2 regions of the Streptomyces sp. NPDC086077 genome follow, and region 2 is predicted to be linked to the other one. Evidence: riboswitches for the same ligand, from Rfam matches in the RefSeq annotation. Region 2 holds a riboswitch; the other holds the start of a gene.
The links. Region 2 has a riboswitch for glycine ahead of gcvT (glycine cleavage system aminomethyltransferase GcvT). Riboswitches for the same ligand answer to the same signal wherever they lie in the genome.
Positions count from the first base shown of each region.

Region 1 (10,249 bases), on a different contig from region 2:
GTGGGGGATGACGGCCCGACTACCCAAACGTCCCGGGCACGGCCTAGGGTTGCTGTGTGAACGAGCTCGATGTCGTAGGTGTCCGGGTCGAAATGCCCTCCAACCAACCGATCGTGCTCCTGCGCGAAGTGGGAGGCGACCGTTACCTCCCCATCTGGATCGGGCCGGGGGAGGCGACGGCGATCGCCTTCGCCCAGCAGGGCATGGCCCCCGCGCGACCGCTGACCCACGACCTGTTCAAGGACGTGCTGGAGGCCGTCGGCCAGGAGCTCACCGAAGTACGCATCACGGACCTGCGTGAAGGCGTCTTCTACGCCGAGCTGGTCTTCGCCAGCGGCGTCGAGGTGAGCGCCCGCCCGTCCGATGCCATAGCGCTTGCCCTGCGCACCGGCACGCCGATCTACGGCAGTGACGGGGTGCTCGACGACGCCGGTATCGCGATCCCCGACGAGCAGGAGGACGAGGTGGAGAAGTTCCGGGAGTTCCTCGACCAGATCTCGCCCGAGGACTTCGGCAGCAGCAGCCAGTGAGTGGTGGCGGCCCGCGCGGGCCGGGGGTCCGCGGCGGGCCGGTGTGTGTCCGGGCCGTGCTCCCCGCCCCGGCACGTGCCGGCGGCGAGTGAGAGCGTCATGCGGCTTCCCGACAGAGCATTCGGCTAGCCTTTCCCCGCGATGGGGTGCGGGAAACCACTCTTAGGGTGATTATCACTCGGCGTGCCGAGTGTGGCGATCGTTGACGCACCCTTGGTGACTGCCTACCGTCGAGAAGGCAGGTCAAGGACGGAGGTCGGCGTGAGAAGCAGCGGCGACGGTACGGCTGGGGGTGCCCCCGGACGCAGTTTCGGGGAGAGCGGTCCGTACCCTCCCCCGAGCTCTCAGCTTCGCCCGAGTGGGGGGTACCCTCCGCACGGCAGGGCGAGTGATCACGCGCCGCAGCGACCTATGGCCGTTCCCGGCGGCGGAGGGGCGGCGCCCATGGCGTCCGAGGAGATCGGCTATCGAGGTCCGACGGCCTGCGCGGCCGCCGGCATCACCTATCGGCAACTGGACTACTGGGCCCGGACGGGTCTGGTCGAGCCGAGCGTGCGGCCCGCCCACGGGTCCGGCACGCAACGCCTGTACAGCTTTCGCGACGTCGTCGTTCTGAAGATCGTCAAGAGATTCCTCGACACCGGGGTGTCGCTGCAGAACATCCGCACCACCGTCCAGCACCTGCGGGAGCGTGGCTTCCGGGACCTGGAGCGGATGACGCTGATGAGCGACGGCGCCACCGTCTACGAGTGCACCTCGCCCGACGAGGTGCACGCGCTGCTCCAGGGCGGCCAGGGGATCTTCGGGATCGCCGTCGGCGTGGTCTGGCGGGACGTGGAGAGCGCCCTGTCGCAGCTGCACGGAGAACGCATCGACACCGGTGAGACGCTCCTCGGGCACAACCCGGCGGACGAGCTGGCACGGCGGCGCAACCGGGCCGTCTGAGGCACTGTCGGCGGCGGCTCGTGCCGCGCGGGCGTTGTCAGTGGCATGAGGCAGCATCGGACATGTGAGAACCGCGCCCACGATCCTGCATCTCGACATGGATGCCTTCTTCGCCTCGGTGGAGCAGGCGTCCAAGCCGAGCCTGCGCGGGAAAGCCGTGATCGTGGGTGGGCTCGGGCCGCGCGGAGTGGTGGCGACCTGCTCGTACGAGGCCCGGGTGTTCGGGGTGCATTCGGCGATGCCGATGGGCCAGGCGCGCCGGCTCGCGCCGAACGCCGCCTATCTGGTGCCGCGCTTCGGGTTGTACCGGACGATCAGCGAGCAGGTGATGGGCCTGCTGCGGGCACTGTCGCCGCTGGTGGAGCCGCTGAGCCTGGACGAGGCGTTCGTCGACCTGGAGGCCGGGGGGACGGCCTGGGACCGAGAGTCGGCGCGGCTGGCGGGCGTCAGGCTGCGGGCCGACATACGGGCCGTCACCGGCCTCACCGGGTCCGTAGGGCTCGCCGCCTCGAAGATGCTCGCGAAGATCGCCTCCGAGGAGGCCAAGCCGGACGGTCTGGTGCTGATCGAGCCGGGTACGGAGCGGGATCTGCTGGGGCCGATGTCGGTGCGGACGCTGCCGGGGGTGGGACCCGCGACGGGCGACCATCTGCGCCGGGCCGGTATCACCACGGTCGACGAGATCGCCGAGGCGGGCGAGGACGAGCTCGTACGGCTGCTGGGCAGGGCGCACGGGCACGCGCTGTACGCGATGGCGCTGGCCCTCGACGACCGGCCGGTGGTCGCCGAGCGTGAGGCGAAGTCCGTGTCGGTCGAGGACACCTACGACGTGGACATCCACGACAGGGTCCGGGTCGGGCTGGAGGTGCAGCGGCTCGCCGACCGGTGCGTGCGGCGGCTGCGCGGGGCCGGACTCTCGGGGCGGACGATCGTACTGAAGGTGCGGCGGTACGACTTCTCGACGCTGACCCGGTCCGAGACGCTGCGTGGGCCCACGGACGATCCGGCGGTGGTGCGGGAGGCGGCGGCCCGGCTGCTGGACTCCGTGGACACCACCGGGGGCGTGCGGCTGCTGGGGGTCGGGGTCAGCGGGCTGGCCGACTACACGCAGGAGGATCTGTTCGCGCAGGCGGCCGAGGAGCGGGACGAGGGGCAGGTGGAGGACGTGGCGGAAGAGCCCGAGCGGGAGGAGGCCGGGCCCGTCGAGCGGCGGTGGGCCGCCGGACACGATGTGCGGCACGCCGAGTACGGACACGGATGGGTACAGGGCAGCGGGCTGGGGAGAGTGACCGTGCGGTTCGAGACCCCCGAGTCGGAGCCGGGGCGGGTGCGGACCTTCAGGGTCGACGATCCCGCGCTGGAGCCGGCGGAGCCGCTGCCACTCGTGGCGCGAAGACCCGAGCTCCAGGGCTGAGCCTCCGGGGTCACGTCTCGTCCGAACCCGCCAGCTTGCCGAAGTCGCGGTCCGGCAGCGCCGGGGGAGCGGCCACGTCGAGGCCGTAGTGGTGGTAGAGCTGGAGTTCCTGCTCCGGGGAGAGGTGCCGGCCGACGCCGAAGTCGGGGGCGTCCTTGATCAGGGCGCGCTCGAAGGGGACGTGCAGAGTGCCGTCGATCAGCTCGCTCGGCTCCAGTGGGACGAAGGCGTCCCTGCTGAACAGGCCGGTCCGTATGGCCGCCCACTCCGGTACGCCGGTCGCGTCGTCGAGGTAGACCTCGTCGATGGTGCCGATCTTGCTGCCGTGGCGGTCGAATGCCTTGCGGCCGATCAGGTTGCGCGGATCGATGTCGGTCTGCACGGGCCCTCCACTCGCTCGCACCTCATCCGTAAGCACTACAAAAGAGCACATTGAGGAAGGCGGCCACTCGAACGCCCGGGTGTCGACCTCGCTGGTACTCTGGCAAACGGCTGCTGACCCCGTGCGGGAGAGTCCTCCGGAGACCACCACCGGGGGCGCCGAAGGAGCAAATCCTCCCCGGAATCTCTCAGGCCCACGTACCGCACGGACGAGGTCACTCTGGAAAGCAGAGCGGGTGTCACGGCTCCCGCTCTCACCGACGGTGCAAGCCGGGCGTCCTCGGGCGGCCGGTGAAGCTCTCAGGTTGAGATGACAGAGGGGGAGGCCGTCGGGGCACCCGTGCCGGGGTGTCCCTCGAAGGTCGCGTCAGACCAGGAGGCCTCCGCAATGACCGCCCAGCGCATTCCGCTCTCCGAACTCGAACAGGGCATCCCGTTCGAGCAGCGCCACATCGGGCCCGACCAGGAGGCGCGGGCCAAGATGCTCGCGCAGGTCGGCTACGGCTCGCTCGACGAGCTCACCGCCGCCGCGGTACCGGATGTGATCAAGAACGCCGACTCCCTGGATCTGCCGGGCGCGCGCACCGAGGCGGAGGTGCTGCGTGAGCTGCGCTCCCTCGCCGACCGCAACCAGGTGCTGGGTTCCATGATCGGGCTCGGCTACTACGGGACCTTCACCCCGCCGGTCGTCATGCGCAACGTCATGGAGAACCCGGCCTGGTACACCGCGTACACCCCCTATCAGCCGGAGATCTCGCAGGGCCGGCTGGAGGCGCTGCTGAACTTCCAGACCGTGGTCGCCGACCTCACCGGGCTGCCGACCTCCGGTGCCTCGCTGCTCGACGAGGGCACGGCCGCGGCCGAGGCGATGGCGCTCTCCCGGCGCATGGGGAAGAACAAGAAGGGCCTCTTCCTGGTCGACGCGGACGCGCTGCCGCAGACCATCGCCGTGATCCAGGGCCGCGCCGAGCCGACCGGGGTGGAGGTGGTCGTCGCCGACCTCGCCGAGGGCATTCCGGCTGAGGTCGCCGACCGTGAGATCAACGGTGTGCTGATCCAGTACCCGGGCGCCTCCGGGGCCGTACGCGACATCAAGGCGGTCATCGACCAGGCGCACGGGCTGGGCGCGCTCGTCACCGTCGCCGCGGATCTGCTGGCGCTGACGCTGCTGAAGTCGCCCGGTGAGCTGGGCGCGGACATCGCGGTCGGTACGACGCAGCGGTTCGGTGTGCCGATGGGCTTCGGCGGGCCGCACGCCGGTTACATGGCGGTGCAGGAGAAGTTCGCGCGCAGCCTGCCCGGACGGCTTGTGGGCGTCTCCGTCGACGCCGACGGGAACAAGGCCTACCGGCTGGCGCTCCAGACGCGAGAGCAGCACATCCGGCGCGAGAAGGCGACCAGCAACATCTGCACCGCGCAGGTGCTGCTCGCCGTGATGGCCGGGATGTACGCCGTCTACCACGGTCCCGAGGGGCTGAGGGGCATCGCGCAGCGCACCCACCGGTACGCCGCGATCCTCGCCGCGGGCCTGCGTGACGGCGGCGCCGAGATCGTCCACGGCGCCTACTTCGACACCGTCACCGCGCGGGTTCCGGGCCGGGCGGACGAGGTCACCGCCGCCGCGCGCGAGAACGGCGTCAACCTGTGGCCGATCGACGCCGACCACGTCTCCATGGCCTGTGACGAGACCACCACACGGGACCAACTGGCCGCCGTATGGGCCGCGTTCGGTGTCCAGGCGGACATCGATGCGCTGGACGGCGGCACGCAGGACGCGCTGCCCGACGGGCTGCTGCGTACCGACGCGTACCTGACGCACCCGGTCTTCCAGCAGCACCGCTCCGAGACCGCGATGCTGCGCTATCTGCGCCGGCTCTCCGACCGCGACTACGCGCTCGACCGAGGCATGATCCCGCTGGGCTCCTGCACCATGAAGCTCAACGCGACCACGGAGATGGAGCCGGTCACCTGGCCGGAGTTCGGGCAGCTGCATCCGTTCGCGCCGGCCGAGCAGGCGGCGGGATACCTGACGCTCATTCATGAGCTGGAGGACCGCCTCGCCGAGGTCACCGGGTACGACAAGGTGTCGTTGCAGCCGAACGCCGGGTCGCAGGGTGAGCTGGCCGGGCTGCTCGCCGTGCGCGGGTACCACCGGGCCAACGGCGACGCGCAGCGGACCGTGTGCCTGATCCCGTCCTCCGCGCACGGCACGAACGCCGCGAGCGCCGTCATGGCCGGCATGAAGGTCGTCGTCGTGAAGACCGCCGGGGACGGCGAGATCGACGTCGAGGACCTGCGGGCGAAGATCGAGCAGTACCGGGACGAGCTGTCGGTGCTGATGATCACGTACCCGTCCACGCACGGTGTGTTCGAGGAGCACGTCGCCGACATCTGCGCCCAGGTGCACGACGCCGGCGGTCAGGTCTACGTCGACGGGGCCAACCTCAACGCGCTGGTGGGGCTCGCGAAGCCGGGGCACTTCGGCGGCGACGTGTCCCACCTCAACCTGCACAAGACGTTCTGCATCCCGCACGGCGGCGGTGGTCCGGGCGTCGGTCCCGTGGCCGTGCGGTCGCACCTGGCGCCGTATCTGCCGAACCACCCCCTGCAGCCGGAGGCCGGACCGGAGACCGGGGTGGGGCCGATCTCGGCCGCGCCGTGGGGTTCGGCGGGCATTCTGCCGATCTCGTGGGCCTATGTGCGGCTCATGGGCGGGGAGGGCCTGAAGCGGGCCACGCAGGTGGCCGTGCTGAGCGCCAACTACATCGCCAAGCGGCTGGAGCCGCACTACCCGGTGCTGTACACCGGTCCGGGCGGGCTGGTCGCGCACGAGTGCATCATCGATCTGCGGCCGCTGACGAAGGCGACGGGCGTCAGCGTCGACGACGTGGCCAAGCGGCTGATCGACTACGGGTTCCACGCGCCGACGATGTCGTTCCCGGTGGCCGGGACGCTGATGATCGAGCCGACCGAGTCCGAGGACCTGACCGAACTCGACCGGTTCTGCGAGGCGATGATCGCGATTCGCGCGGAGATCGAGAAGGTCGGCGCGGGCGACTGGCCGGCCGACGACAACCCGCTGCGCAACGCTCCGCACACCGCCGGCCTGCTGGGCGGCGAGTGGAGCCACGCCTACTCGCGGGACGAGGCCGTCTTCCCGGCCGGGGTGTCGGTCGCCGACAAGTACTGGCCGCCGGTGCGCCGTATCGACCAGGCCTTCGGTGACCGGAACCTGGTGTGCTCCTGCCCGCCGCTGGACGCGTACGAGGACTGAGGAACGAGACGGCGTCGGTCGGGGCAGGACCGACGTCGGTGGACGAGGGCTCCCTTTGCGGGGGCCCTCGTTGTCTTCTCGGGAAGGACCCGGCGGCCGGTCAGGCCCTGTCGATGTGTACGTTTGTCGACTTGACCCGGGCCGTCGCCTCCATGCCGACCTCCAGGCCCAACTCCTCGACCGCCTCGCGGGTCAGCAGGGAGACCAGGCGGTGCGGGCCGGCCTGGATCTCGACCTGGGCGGCGACGTCGCCGAGCTTGATGGCGGTCACGATGCCGGGGAAGGCGTTGCGGGCCGAGGTGTACGGGGCCTCCTCCTCGCCGCTCCCCGTCCTGGCGAGCTCGACCGAAAACGCGGCCAGGTCCTTGCCCTCGATCAGCCGCCGACCGCTGTCGTCGCGGTGGGTGGCCACCCGGCCGGCGTCCGCCCAGCGGCGCGCGGTGTCGGGGCTCACGCCGAGGAGCCGTGCGGCCTGGCCGATGGTGTAGGAGTGCATGCCGGTCACGATAGGGCGGGGATCGCCGGGGGTGGACGGGGGGTTGGCCATTGGATATATCGCGATATAGCGTTAGTGCGTGACAGGCCGTGCCGGAGGGGCGATCGGGGTGAGGGTGTGTCAGCCGAGTTGTCGCGTGCGGGTGTGACGTCCGAGGTGAGGGCATCGCATGCGGACCGGGACCGGGTGGTCGAGGTGCTGTCCGCCGCCGCCGGGGACGGGCGGCTGACCGGCGACGAGCTGGAGGAGCGGGTGGAGGCGGCCCTGACCGCGCGCACGATGGGGGAGCTGGCCGTGCTGATCGGTGACCTGCCCGTCCCGGCCGGGGCGAAGGACGTCGTCCGCATCGAACAGGAGGGCAGTTGTGGGCGGCCGGCTCAGTTACGGGCGGGTGCCGGCCGGGGCGGCGCGGCGGGGGTGGTGGCGCTGAGGTGTGCGGCGGGCGGCGGGCGGCGGGCGGCGTGGGGATGGTGGTCGGTGGCGCTGAGGTGTGCGGCGGGGCGGGGCTGGGTTGGTGGGTCGGGGCGCTGACGTGGGCCCGTCGCCGTAGGGGACGAGACCGTCAGCCTGTGTGCACGCGGGGCCGCCGGGTCACGTCAGGTTCCGCCACGCGCAGGACCTCACGGGTGACCGGGGCGACCTCGCCCTGGCCGAAGAGGAAGAAGCGCAGGAAGTTGGCGAAGGGGTTGCCCTCGGTCCACTCGAAGTAGATGTGCGGGGTGCTGCCCGTGGCGTCGCGGACGTGCAGGAGCAGGGCGGCCAGGGCGTTGGGGATGGAGGAGGACTCCAGGGTCAGGACGCGGTAGCGGTTGTGCAGGACCTCGCCGTGGACCATCAGACCGGCCTCGAACTCGGACGGGTCGGTCACCGTCACCTCGACGAACACGAAGTCCTCGGGGCCGGCGACGTCGTTGTCCTGGCGGATCTGCTCGATCTTGTCGCGGTACTCGGCGATGTCCCGCTTGTCGGGCTCGTTCGCGATGAACCGGATCTTGCGGCTGGCGATGTCCCGCACGAACCGTTCCGCCATGGGGTCCAGCGTCACGCCGGTCACCCGGAGCTCGAAGGCGCGGGCCAGCCGGGAGACCAGGGAGAGGATCATGATGCCCGCGATGAAGCAGGCGCCGATCTTCACGCCGTCGGGCCGCTCGACCACGTTCACCACCGTGGTGTAGAGGAACACCACCGAGATCACGCCGAAGCCGATGGTCCACTTCCGCTGTCCGGCCTTGCGGGCGGCGATGGTCACCGCGATCACCGCGGAGCTGATCAGCACCAGCACGCCGGTGGCGTAGGCGCCGCCCTGCGCGTCCACGTCGGCGTCGAAGAGCCAGGTGACCAGGAAGGCGATCAAGGTGAAGACGATGACCATGGGGCGTACCGCGCGCGCCCAGTGCGGGGCCATGCCGTAGCGGGGCAGGTAGCGCGGCATCAGGTTGAGCAGGCCCGCCATCGCCGAGGCGCCGGCGAACCACAGGATGGCGATGGTCGAGACGTCGTACACCGTGCCGAAGGCGGTGCCGAGGTACTCGTGCGCGAGATACGCCAGCGCGCGGCCGTTGGCCTGGCCGCCCTCCTCGAACTCGTCCGCCGGGATGAGCAGGGTGGTGATGAAGCTGGTGGTGATCAGGAAGACGCTCATGATCAGTGCGGCGGTGGTGAGCAGCTTCTTGGTGCCGCTGATCCGGCCCTCGGGGCGCTCCTCCGTGTCGCTCGGGTCGCCCTTGACGTGGGGCATCACGGCGACGCCGGTCTCGAAGCCGGAGAGGCCGAGGGCGAGCTTGGGGAAGACGATCAGGGCCACGCCGATCATCACGAAGACGTTGCCGTGCTCGGCGGTGAGGGCGCTGGACCAGTCGGCGACGACATGGCCCTCGGTGGCGACGTGCCAGAGCCCGGCCACGACCACCACGGCGTTGAGCGCCAGGTAGGTGGCCACCAGGGCGACCGCGACGCCGATCGCCTCCAGGAAGCCCTTGAGGAACACCGCGCCGAGCAGGGCGATGAGCACCATGGTGATCAGCAACTGCCGGTCGTGCAGGGCGTCGTTCAGGTTGGGGTTCTCCACCAGGTGGGTGGAGGCGTCGGCGGCCGAGAGGGTGATGGTGATGAGGAAGTCGGTGGCGGCGAAGCCGAGCAGCGTGAGGACGAACAGCTTGCCCTTCCAGAAGGTGAGCAGGCGTTCCAGCATCGCGATCGAGCCCTGGCCGTGCGGGCTCTCCTCGGCCACTCTCCGGTAGACGGGAAGGGCGCCCGCCAGGGTGACGATCACGAGCACGACGGTCGCGACGGGCGAGAGCAGACCGGCCGCGAGGGCGGCGATGCCGGGCTGGTAGCCGAGGGTGGAGAAGTAGTCGACGCCGGTCAGGCACATCACGCGGTACCAGGGGCGGCCCTCAGCCGGGGGAGCGGGAGGGGCGTGCGGGCCCTGGTGGCCGCCCGCCTTGCCCATGTCGGACAGCCCTTCCAGCATCCAGGCGCGCAAGCGGGCGGGCGCGGCGTGTTCGGTCGGGGCCATCGACGTGCTCCAGAGGTGCGGCTCAACGTGGGTTTCCGGCCATCACGTCGGACGGCGCCCTCAGCGTATGCGGAGAGTGACGCCTGGGCCTGCGGTCGGGCGGGCTCGCGGCGTCAAGCTTGCGTTAAGGCTGGGCGGTGGGGCGCGTCGGCGCATCAAGAGAGTGGCAGTCGTGCCGACTTCGACCCTGCTGACCTGTATCGGGTGAGCGCTCCGCGACTCAGAGATGGACACCGAGTGCCACGACGGTGCCGACCGGCACGTCGGTTGCCGGTTCACGGCAAGGCGGCGGCGATGTGATGTGGATGCCGCCGGCCGAACGGCCGCACGCGCCGGGCCGGGCCCAGGAGCGTCCGGCCATGTCAAGCAGGGGGCGCGGCCCTGACGGCAGGGCCGGTTTGAGGACCCGGGGGTGCCGGCGGGCGGCTGGGCGGCGCCGGGAACGGGGTGAGGACCGGGACCGGGGCAGTGCTGGAACCGGGGGGCCGGCTGGGGGGTCGGTCGTTGTGCCGGTCCGGGTTCGTGGGTCGGTTGTTCTGGACCGGGGTCCGGCTGGGTCCGAGGAAACGGTGGTGCACCACCGGGGCAGGAACGAGGAAACGGGTGGTGCAGTCCCGGGCCGAGACGGGTGAACCGGGGTGCCGGGCCAAATCCGGGACGAGGAAGCCGGTCGTGCCGGGTCAGGTCCCGG
Region 1 is NZ_JBFBJT010000024.1:7,873-18,121, forward strand. Features, by position in the region: gene AB0O67_RS09965 (bifunctional nuclease family protein) at 57-530, shown strand; gene AB0O67_RS09970 (MerR family transcriptional regulator) at 792-1,475, shown strand; gene AB0O67_RS09975 (DNA polymerase IV) at 1,540-2,889, shown strand; gene AB0O67_RS09980 (PRC-barrel domain-containing protein) at 2,900-3,271, opposite strand; glycine riboswitch at 3,386-3,484, shown strand; gene gcvP (aminomethyl-transferring glycine dehydrogenase) at 3,659-6,544, shown strand; gene AB0O67_RS09990 (helix-turn-helix transcriptional regulator) at 6,645-7,040, opposite strand; partial or broken gene AB0O67_RS09995 (DUF1707 domain-containing protein) at 7,158-7,400, shown strand; gene AB0O67_RS10000 (amino acid transporter) at 7,603-9,558, opposite strand.
Region 1: another riboswitch for glycine. It lies ahead of gcvP (aminomethyl-transferring glycine dehydrogenase); the one in region 2 lies ahead of gcvT (glycine cleavage system aminomethyltransferase GcvT).

Region 2 (10,249 bases):
AAGGAACGCGAGGGTGACCCACGGCAAGATCATGCCACCGAGCCAGCCGGAGAAGCTTTCCTCCAGCGGCACGAACTGCCCGTCGATCCAGCCAAGCCCGTAGGAGAAGATCGCCAGGCTCAGCAGACCGGTGAAGTAGATGGGCAGGGAGACACCGCCCAGCGCGACGACCATCGCGCCGCGGTCCCACAACGTGCCCCGCTTGAGCGCGGAGAGCACGCCGGCGGCGACACCGAAGACCAGCCACAGCAGCGCGGCGCCGAGCGCGAGACCCAGGGTCACCGGGAAGCGGTCGGTCAGTACCGGCCAGATGGCCTGCTCACTGCGGAAGGAGTAGCCGAAGCACGGCGCGGAGCAGTGCGTGACGTCCCCGCCGGCCGCGTAGGTACGGCCCGCGAAGATGCCCTTGAAGAACTCCCACACCTGGACGTAGAGCGGCTCGCCGAGCCCGAGCTTCGTCCGGACGGCCTCGACCGCCGCCGGGTCCGCCTGCTTGCCCACGAAGCTCGTGGCGATGTCGACGCCCACCCACTTGGGGACGAGGAAGAAGATGCTGAAGACCACCACCATGATGACCACAAGCATCACTGCGGCGGCGAACAGCCGCCTGATGAGGTAAGCGAGCACAGCTCTCGGCCCGCCGCGGACCGCGGGCCACCGGAGGTTGTCCGATGGCCCGCGATCACGACGCCGGCCTTCACCTGCCTTTCGTGCCGTTCGGCGGGTGTGCCGGTTACTTCGAGGACTTCAGGCCGAGGTTGACGAAGTCGTACATGCCGCTGTAACCGTCCGACGTGTAGACGTTCGCCAGCCGGCTGGAGCGCCAGTTGATGAACTTCTCGAAGACGAAGGGCAGGTAGTAACCGCCCTCCATGACCTTGTGGTTGATCTCCGCGGAGATCTTGGTCTTCTCGCCGTCCTCCAGCGTGTTGACGTAATCGTCGAACAGGCCGTCGATCGCCTTGTCCTTGATCAGGGCGTAGTTGTTGTTGCCGCTCTCAAGGATGTAGCTGCTGTCCCACAGCGGCAGACCGAAGCCCTGGACGGTCGGGAAGTCCGGACCCCAGCCCATGATGATGATGCCGTAGCCCTTCTTCTCCACGTTGGAGGGGCTGCCGATGATGCCGCTGGTCTGCGAGCCGTCGTACTGGTCGATCTCGGCCTGGATGCCGACCTTCTTCAGGGACGCCTGGAGGGACTCCGCGGTGGCCACCTCGACCGGCTTGTTGTTGCGGACCGCGATGGTGGTCTTGAAGCCGGTGGGCTTGCCGCAGGCCTTCAGCTCTTCCTTGGCCTTGGCGACGTTGCCCTTCTTGTTGGCGCCGGCGAGCTCGTACGGGTCGTACTTCTGCCCCTCGGCACCCGGGACGGACGGCGGCAGCATGTTGGTGCCGATGTCGCCACCGGCGATCGGGCCGCCGCGCGCGGTCTGCAGGGAGACGTGGTCGGCGCCGTAGATCACGGCCTTGCGGCAGTGCTCGTTGTCGAACGGCTTCACGCTCTGGGGGAAGACCGCGTAACGGATGTAACCCGAGACCGGGTTGTCCAGGTTGGCCTTGTGCTGCTTCAGGGCGGTGGTGCGGCCCTGCGGCGACATGCCGGTCTGGTTGATGTCCAGGTCGTAGTCGCCGTTGATCAGACGCTGGTCCATGTCATTGGCGTTGGAGAAGAAGTTGATCGTGATCGCGTCCGGGTAGGCCTTGCGGACGGGGTCCGAGGCCTGCTTCCAGTTCTCGTTGCGGACCAGCTTCAGCGACTTGCCGGGCTCGTAGGACTCGAACTTGTACGGGCCGGAGGAGAACGGGCGCAGGCCGTACTTGGACTTGGTGTCCTTGTCCTGGCGGACCGGCGAGGCCGAGACCAGGGCCAGCATCTCCTCGAAGTCCGAGTTGGCCTTCGGCAGCTTGAAGATGATGGTCTTGTCGTCCGGCGTCTCGATCGCCTTCAGGCCGAGCTTGTCCGGGGACTTGTCCTTGTAGGGGCCCTGGTACTCGCCCTTCGGGTCCAGGACGTCCTTCAGGTAGACCGGACCGCCGGCCAGGACGTCCTGTGCCCAGACGCGCTGGATGCCGTACTTGATGTCCTTGGAGGTGATCGGCTTGCCGTCCTCCCAGGTCACGTTGTCCCGGAGGGTGTAGGTGTAGGTCTTGCCGTCGTCGGACACCTTGGCAAGTCCGGTGGCGAGGTCCGGGGCGAGCTCGGCGCCGGCGGCCCCCGGCTCGGCCTTGTTCGTGACGAGCTGGCGGGCGTAGTAGCGGGAGAAGTTCCACATGAAGCCGTAGTAGCCACGCGTGGTGTCCCACGAGTCGGCGTCCTGGGCGCCCGCGAACTTCAGCGTGCCGCCCTTCTTGGCCTGGTCGGCCTGGGCGATCTTGTTGTTGGCGGCATCGAACCCGGCCGCGCCGTTCTTGGAACCGCCGTCGCCGTTGTCGCCGCCGCCGCCGCACGCCGCCGTGGTCAGCAGCGCGGCGACCACCGCGGCAGCGGCCATGGCCTGCTTGCGCCGCCCTGAGGTGCGTTGGGTAGTCACGATCTCGGATCCTCCGGATTAGATGAGAGACCACGTGCTTCACGGCACGGGTCGCTTGGGGTACGGCAGTTCAGCGGGAGCCCTTCGGGTCCAGCGCGTCACGCACGCCGTCACCGAAGAGGTTGAAGGCAAGAACGGTGATGAAGATCGCCACGCCGGGGACCACCATGTACATGGGATCCGAGTCGTAGTAGTCGATCGCGTTCGAGAGCATCTGCCCCCAGGAGGCCGTGGGCGGCTTGACGCCCACGCCCAGGAAGCTGAGTGCCGCTTCGGTGAGGATGTTGGTGGGGATCATCATCGTCGTGTAGACGATGATCGGCGCGACCAGGTTGGGCAGCAATTCCTTGAAGAGGATGTAGAGCCGCCCGGCGCCCAGCGACCGGGCCGCCTCGACATACTCGCGCTCCCGCAGCGAGAGTGTCTGACCGCGCACCACTCGTCCGATGTAGGGCCAGCCGAAGAAGCCGATGACCAGGATCATCACGAACAGGCGCACGCCCGTGCCGCTCAAGCCCAGCATCTCGTTCGGCATGACGGAGACCAGCGCGATGATGAACAGCAGTTGGGGGAAGGCCAGCAACCCGTCCATCACGCGGCTGATGACGGAGTCGACCCAGCCCCCGAAGAAGCCGGCGAGGATGCCCAGCACGGTGCCGAGCACCACCGCGACCACGGCGGACAGGAATCCGACAAGCAGTGAGATCTGAGCGCCGTAGACGATTCGGGCGAAGATGTCGCGGCCGCTGACCGGTTCCACGCCGAGCAGATGGTCACCGCTGATGCCGCCGAACGAGCCGATCGGAGTACCGAACAGCGGGTCGATCAGATCCTCGTGATGGGCTTCCGGGTCCTGCCCGACGAGGCCGGTGATCACTGGTGCGAGTACGGCGACCAGGATGAGGAAGAGCACCACGATGCCGCCCACCAGGGCGAGCTTGTCCCGCTTGAGACGCTCCCAGGCGATGCGCCCAAGGGACCGTCCCTGAACGGCCTTCGTGTCGCTGCTGACCAACTCCGCTTCCTCAGCCGCACTCGGGGCCGCCTCCACGGTCGGGTCGTGCAATGGTGCCGTCATCTAGCAGGGACCCCTCTCGACCGGCGGTAGCCGGGCCCGCCCTTGCCGCTGTAGCGGCATGTTCGTTCTGTATCAATCCGTCGTGCACAGGGGTGAACACCCCTGGAGCGGGAGTCTTCAACGCTTTGCCGATCTGTCGCCAGACTTGGCCGCGAAAGGATGCGTAACCGTGATGCAAGCTGCAGGAATCCGGTATCCGGACGTAAGGGTGCGGCCACCGAACGTCATGCGAACCGGACCGGAACAGCCTCGGGTCCGTCCGGATCACATGGTTGAGCGCGTCGACCAGCTCGTGCGGCGGGCACGGAGCCTGGGCGTGCTCGGCAGAATGCACCCCGGGGCTGACTTGCTCCCAACCCGGTTCGCGCAGTGGGACAGCGCCGGTTGCTCCGCGAACCCCCCTCAGTGCGGCCGGGGATACCCATACCCGCCGACGGACGGGGCCGGGGCCGCGTGGGCCTCACGGTCGTAGAAGGGCCGGGCGTTGGCACGCAGCCACAACGCGACCGGGTCGAACTCGTCGGACATCGCGACCGTCGACACCGGCAGGCCGTCCGGGACCGCGCCGATGGACTGCTGCATCATCGCGCGTACCGAGTCCACGGCGGGCGGGGAGGTGTCGTACACATCGAGACCGATGGCGAGGTACGGCGCCCCGAGCGCGGGCTGGACCCAGGCGCGGCGCAGGGAGCGGACGGCCGGGGTGCGGTGCGCGTTCTGCGACAGCAGGGCGTAGAACTGCGGGATCTGGATGCCGGGTTCGGACAGCCGCAGGGGTCCGGCGGGCTGGCGGTCGAGGCCGGTGGCGATGCGGCGCAGGTCCAGCCAGGGGATGCCGACGCCGCCGCCGGGGGCGTGCGGGTTCAGCCAGAGGCCGTAGTGGTCGGGGTAGAGGGTGCGGGCCACGTCCAGGCCGTCGACCACCTCGTACGAGCGGTTCCAGCCGCTCGCCGAGAGCTCCTGGGCGGAGGTGACGCAGGGGGCGTACCCGTAGCCGTCGACCTCCATGTTTCCGTACTGGGCGTCGGGGCTGCCGGCCTGGCCGTGCCACAGCAGCATCCAGATCTGGCCGGGGCCGGGGGTCGCGAGGGCCCGCAGGAGTGCTTCGTAGGCGTCGTAGCGCCCCGGCGTCACCTGGCGCAGCATGTGCTCGACCTGGCCGGCCGCGGCGGTGCCGCTCGCGCTCACTTGTTACCGCCCCTTCGTGCAACGCCCTCGTTTTGCGCCCTAGCTTAAGCCCGCCCGCGCTCCTGGTCGGCTGCCCCTCGGGGAGGTCTTACACGGCCCGTTGGTAGAACGGCCGGACCCTGTCCCGCAGCCACGAGACCACCGGGTCCTGGGCGACGTCCATCAGCACCAGGTTGACCGGCCACCTGACCGGGACCCGGCCCAGGGCGCGGCCGAGGGCGTCCAGCGGGGCGGCGCGCAGGTCGCCCTCCCACTGGGAGAGTTCGACGCCCACGAACATCATGGGTTCCCCCGTCTCGATCGCCGCCAGGCAGCGGCGGGCCGTGGTGACGACGCCGACGGCCTCGAACTCCGCGGACGCCGCCGTGAGGAAGTCGACCGGGTCGTCCTGCCAGTCCGGCTCGAAGAGGCGGACCCGGCCGCCGCTCGCGAGACCGTCCAGGGGGGTGCGGCCGGCGCGTCCGAGTTCGGCGACCGCCGCGGGCGGCAGCGGGAGGCCGACCACGCCGCCGGGGTTCACCACGATGCCGGCCTGCGGGGGCAGGCCGCGGGCGAACTCGACGGCGGGGGCGACGGTGAACGACATGTGGGAGCCGGCGACCTGGCGGAACTGCTCCTCGGAGCTGAAGACCGGGACGTAGGCCTGGCCGTCGATCTCCATGCCCGGCAGGTCGAGGGGGCCGCTGTCGGGGCCGCCGCCGTTGGGCAGCGGCACCCAGACGAAGCTGCGGGCGAGCACCTCGACGATGCGGCCACCGGCCGACGGCACGCCGAGGGACGCCGAGAGCACCTCCTCCAGCTCGTTGCCGGGCCATCCGCCGTGCGGATGCGGGTGCGTCTGTGCCGGAAAGTCCCCCGGGAAGTCCATCTGCCTACCGCCTGCTCCGTACCAGTGCTACCGGCTGAAAAGGCTAACCCGCCCTCCCCACCGCCGGTGCCGTCAGCCCGTGAAGCCGATTCTGCGCAGGGTGTTCGCCGCCGCCCGGTCGAGGAGGATCGCGGCGCCGCAGCCGCGCGGCAGGTCGCCGCGCTCGGAACGGCGCAGCAGGCGGGCGGCGGCGCGGCGGTGGCGCAGGAACGCGTACCGCGAGACGCCGCGGCCCCGCTCGCGCTGGCCGGCCAGGGCCTGCTCGGCGGTGACGTCGAGCAGCAGCATGTGAAGGGTGCCGCCCCGGCGGCGGGCCTCGCGGGCCAGCCAGGCGCGCACCCAGGCCTGCGTACCGCAGTCGTGGACGACGACGCCCTCGCCGGTGCGCAGGGCGCGGCGCAGCCCGGCGTAGTGGCCGAGCCGGACGAGCGGGCGGTACACCGCGTACGGCAGCCAGCCCGGGGTGCTGGTGTCCCAGCGGTCGCGGGTGTCCTGGGAGTCGATGCGCCCGGCCCGGACCGCGCGCCGCATGAGGGTGGACTTGCCGCTGCCGGGCAGGCCGGTGATCACGACGAGGTCGCGAGGGCCGAAGAGCAGGGCGTGCGGACTGCGGCCCGCCCGGTCACGCAGGTCGCGGACCACGGGGAACGGCAGCGGGCCGCACGCCTCCCGGGCCGAGGCGGTCGGCTGCTTGGGCAGTGCGAGGCCCGCGGTGGTCGCGTAGGCCGTGGTCCTGTTCACCGTGATCGTCCTCCCCTGGGGCGGTTCACGAGTTCCCGTCCCCGTCGAGTGTAAAGAGAAGGTAATGCGCGGCGTCTCGCGTTTCCGTCCGCTTCCAGCAACAAGCCTGCTACAACACACTGTGCCCGCTCGTGGACACTGCGTGCCCCCACCTGAAGGTCCCCCTGCCGCGGGCGAACGATGCGTGCAATGATGTGCCCGCCAACTGCATACCGGCCGCTTGAATCCGCGCGGGAGAGTTCCCAGGCACGTCGTGACTGGGGCGCCGAAGGAGCAAGTCCCTCCCTTGAATCTCTCAGGCCCCGTTACCGCGCGGGCGAGGCACATCTGAAAAGCGGGCCGCTGCCGCAGTGGCTCCACCCAAGGTGCAAGCCATGGTTCCCCCTTCCTGGGCGGTCATGGCGAACCTCTCAGGTTCCGATGACAGATGGGGAGGAACGACCTCGCCGTCATGCCTTGGGAGACCGACCGATGAGCAGTACCGCACTCCGTCGTACCGCGCTCGATGCGCTGCATCGCTCGCTGGGCGCGACCATGACCGACTTCGCCGGCTGGGACATGCCGCTGCGCTACGGCTCCGAGCGCGACGAGCACCTCGCGGTGCGCACGAAGGCCGGACTGTTCGACCTCTCGCACATGGGTGAGATCACGGTCACCGGACCGCAGGCGGCCCAGCTCCTGAATCACGCGCTCGTCGGCAACATCGCCTCCGTAGGCGTCGGCCGTGCCCGCTACACCATGATCTGCCAGGCCGACGGCGGCATCCTGGACGACCTGATCGTCTACCGGCTCGCCGAGACCGAGTACATGGTCGTGGCCAACGCGAGCAACGCGCAGATCGTGCTGGACGCCCTGACCGAGCGCGCGGAAGGCTTCGACGCCGCCGTCCGCGACGACCGGGACGCCTACGCCCTGCTCGCCGTGCAGGGCCCGGAGTCCCCCGGCATCCTGAGGCAGCTGACCGACGCCGACCTGGACGGGCTGAAGTACTACGCCGGGCTGCCCGGCACCGTCGCGGGCGTCCCGGCACTGATCGCGCGCACCGGGTACACCGGCGAGGACGGCTTCGAGCTGTTCGTGAAGCCGGAGCACGCCGTCGCGCTGTGGGAGGCCCTGACCGAGGCGGGCGCGGGCGTCGGCCTGATCCCGTGCGGGCTGTCCTGCCGGGACACGCTGCGCCTGGAGGCCGGCATGCCGCTGTACGGGCACGAGCTGACCACCTCCCTCACCCCCTTCGACGCCGGGCTCGGCCGGGTGGTGAAGTTCGAGAAGGAGGGCGACTTCGTCGGGCGCGAGGCGCTCACCGAGGCCGCAGCCCGCGCGGAGGCCAGTCCGCCGCGCGTTCTCGTCGGGCTGATCGCCGAGGGCCGGCGGGTGCCGCGCGCCGGGTACGCCGTCGTCGCCGGCGGCGAGGTGATCGGCGAGATCACCTCCGGCGCCCCCTCCCCCACGCTCGGCAAGCCGATCGCGATGGCGTACGTCGACGCCGCCCACGCGGCCGCCGGCACGCCGGGAGTCGGCGTGGACATCCGGGGCACCCACGAGCCGTACGAGGTCGTGGCGCTGCCCTTCTACAAGCGCCAGAAGTAGACACTGAACCCGGGTCCGCCGGGCCCGGCGCACCTTTTGCCTGCTCACACGCAGTCCCAGCGGTCCCCCCTTCAACAGCACTCCCCCGCGTACAGGAGAATTCAGGCCATGAGCAACCCCCAGCAGCTGCGCTACAGCAAGGAGCACGAGTGGCTGTCGGGCGCCGAGGACGGCGTCTCGACGGTCGGCATCACCGAGTTCGCGGCGAACGCGCTCGGCGACGTCGTCTACGCCCAGCTCCCCGAGGTCGGCTCCCAGGTGACCGCGGGCGAGACCTGCGGCGAGCTGGAGTCGACCAAGTCGGTCAGCGACCTGTACTCCCCGGTCAGCGGTGAGATCACCGAGATCAACGAGGACGTGGTGAACGACCCGTCGCTGGTGAACTCCGCGCCCTTCGAGGGCGGCTGGCTGTTCAAGGTGCGGATCGCGGAGGAGCCCGCCGACCTGCTCTCCGCCGACGAGTACGCCGCCCACACCGCCGGCTGAGGAGTCGTAGCCACATGTCCGTCCTGAACACCCCCCTGCACGAGTACGACCCGGCCGTCGCCGCCGCCGTCGACGCCGAGCTGCACCGCCAGCAGTCCACCCTCGAAATGATCGCCTCGGAGAACTTCGCCCCGGTCGCGGTCATGGAGGCCCAGGGCTCGGTCCTGACCAACAAGTACGCCGAGGGCTACCCCGGCCGGCGCTACTACGGCGGCTGCGAGCACGTCGACGTGATCGAGCAGATCGCGATCGACCGCGTCAAGGAGCTGTACGGCGCCGAGCACGCCAACGTGCAGCCGCACTCGGGCGCCCAGGCCAACGCCGCCGCGATGTTCGCGCTGCTCAAGCCCGGCGACACGATCATGGGTCTGAACCTCGCGCACGGCGGGCACCTGACCCACGGCATGAAGATCAATTTCTCCGGCAAGCTCTACGACGTGGTCGCCTACCACGTCGGCGAGGACGGCCTGGTCGACATGGACGAGGTCGAGCGCCTCGCCAAGGAGAACCAGCCGAAGCTGATCGTGGCCGGCTGGTCGGCGTACCCCCGGCAGCTGGACTTCGCGGCCTTCCGGCGGATCGCCGACGAGGTCGGCGCGTACCTCATGGTCGACATGGCCCACTTCGCCGGTCTCGTCGCGGCCGGGCTGCACCCGAACCCGGTGCCGCACGCCCATGTCGTGACCACCACCACCCACAAGACGCTGGGCGGCCCGCGCGGCGGTGTGATCCTCTCCACGGCCGAGCTGGCCAAGAAGATCAACTCTGCCGTCTTCCCCGGTCAGCAGGGTGGCCCGCTGGAGCATGTGATCGCCGCGAAGGCGGTCGCCTTCAAGGTCGCCGCCTCCGAGGACTTCAAGGAGCGCCAGCGGCGTACGCTGGAGGGCGCGCGCATCCTCGCCGAGCGGCTGGTGAAGGACGACGCCAAGGCGGTCGGCGTGGACGTGCTGTCCGGCGGCACGGACGTCCACCTGGTCCTGGTCGACCTGCGCGACTCCGAACTGGACGGCCAACAGGCCGAGGACCGGCTCCACGAGGTCGGCATCACGGTCAACCGCAACGCCGTCCCGAACGACCCTCGCCCGCCGATGGTGACGTCCGGACTGCGGATCGGTACACCCGCGCTTGCCACCCGCGGCTTCACGACCGACGACTTCACCGAGGTCGCGGACGTGATCGCCGAGGCGCTGAAGCCGTCGTACGACGCCGAGTCGCTCAAGGCCCGGGTCAAGGCCCTCGCCGACAAGCACCCGCTGTACCCCGGTCTGACGAAGTAGTTCCACCCCGTGGGCTCCACACCGGCGTGGGGCCCACCGCACCACCCCCTGCCCCAAGGAGTCACCGTGGCCATCTCGGTCTTCGACCTGTTCTCGATCGGCATCGGCCCGTCCAGCTCCCACACGGTCGGCCCCATGCGCGCGGCCCGCATCTTCGCCAGCAGGCTGCGCGGCGAGGAACTGCTGGACTCCGTGACCTCGCTGCGCGTCGAGCTGTACGGCTCCCTGGGCGCGACCGGCCACGGGCACGGCACGCCCAAGGCGGTGCTGCTCGGCCTGGAGGGCGACTCGCCGCGCTCGGTGGACGTCGAGACGGCCGACGAGCGGGTGGAGGCGATCAAGAACACCGGCCGGCTGATGCTCCTCGGCGAGCGCGAGGTCGCCTTCGACTTCGACGCGGACCTGAAACTGCACCGCCGGAAAGCCCTGCCCTACCACGCCAACGGCATGACCCTGTGGGCGTACGACGCCTCCGGGGCGGAGCTGCTGTC
Region 2 is NZ_JBFBJT010000061.1:5,672-15,920, forward strand. Features, by position in the region: gene AB0O67_RS19150 (ABC transporter permease) at 1-627, opposite strand, end outside; gene AB0O67_RS19155 (ABC transporter substrate-binding protein) at 734-2,530, opposite strand; gene AB0O67_RS19160 (ABC transporter permease) at 2,601-3,608, opposite strand; gene AB0O67_RS19165 (enhanced serine sensitivity protein SseB C-terminal domain-containing protein) at 4,011-4,796, opposite strand; gene AB0O67_RS19170 (enhanced serine sensitivity protein SseB) at 4,885-5,664, opposite strand; gene AB0O67_RS19175 (AAA family ATPase) at 5,737-6,405, opposite strand; glycine riboswitch at 6,627-6,726, shown strand; gene gcvT (glycine cleavage system aminomethyltransferase GcvT) at 6,877-7,995, shown strand; gene gcvH (glycine cleavage system protein GcvH) at 8,104-8,481, shown strand; gene glyA (serine hydroxymethyltransferase) at 8,496-9,758, shown strand; gene AB0O67_RS19195 (L-serine ammonia-lyase) at 9,825-10,249, shown strand, end outside.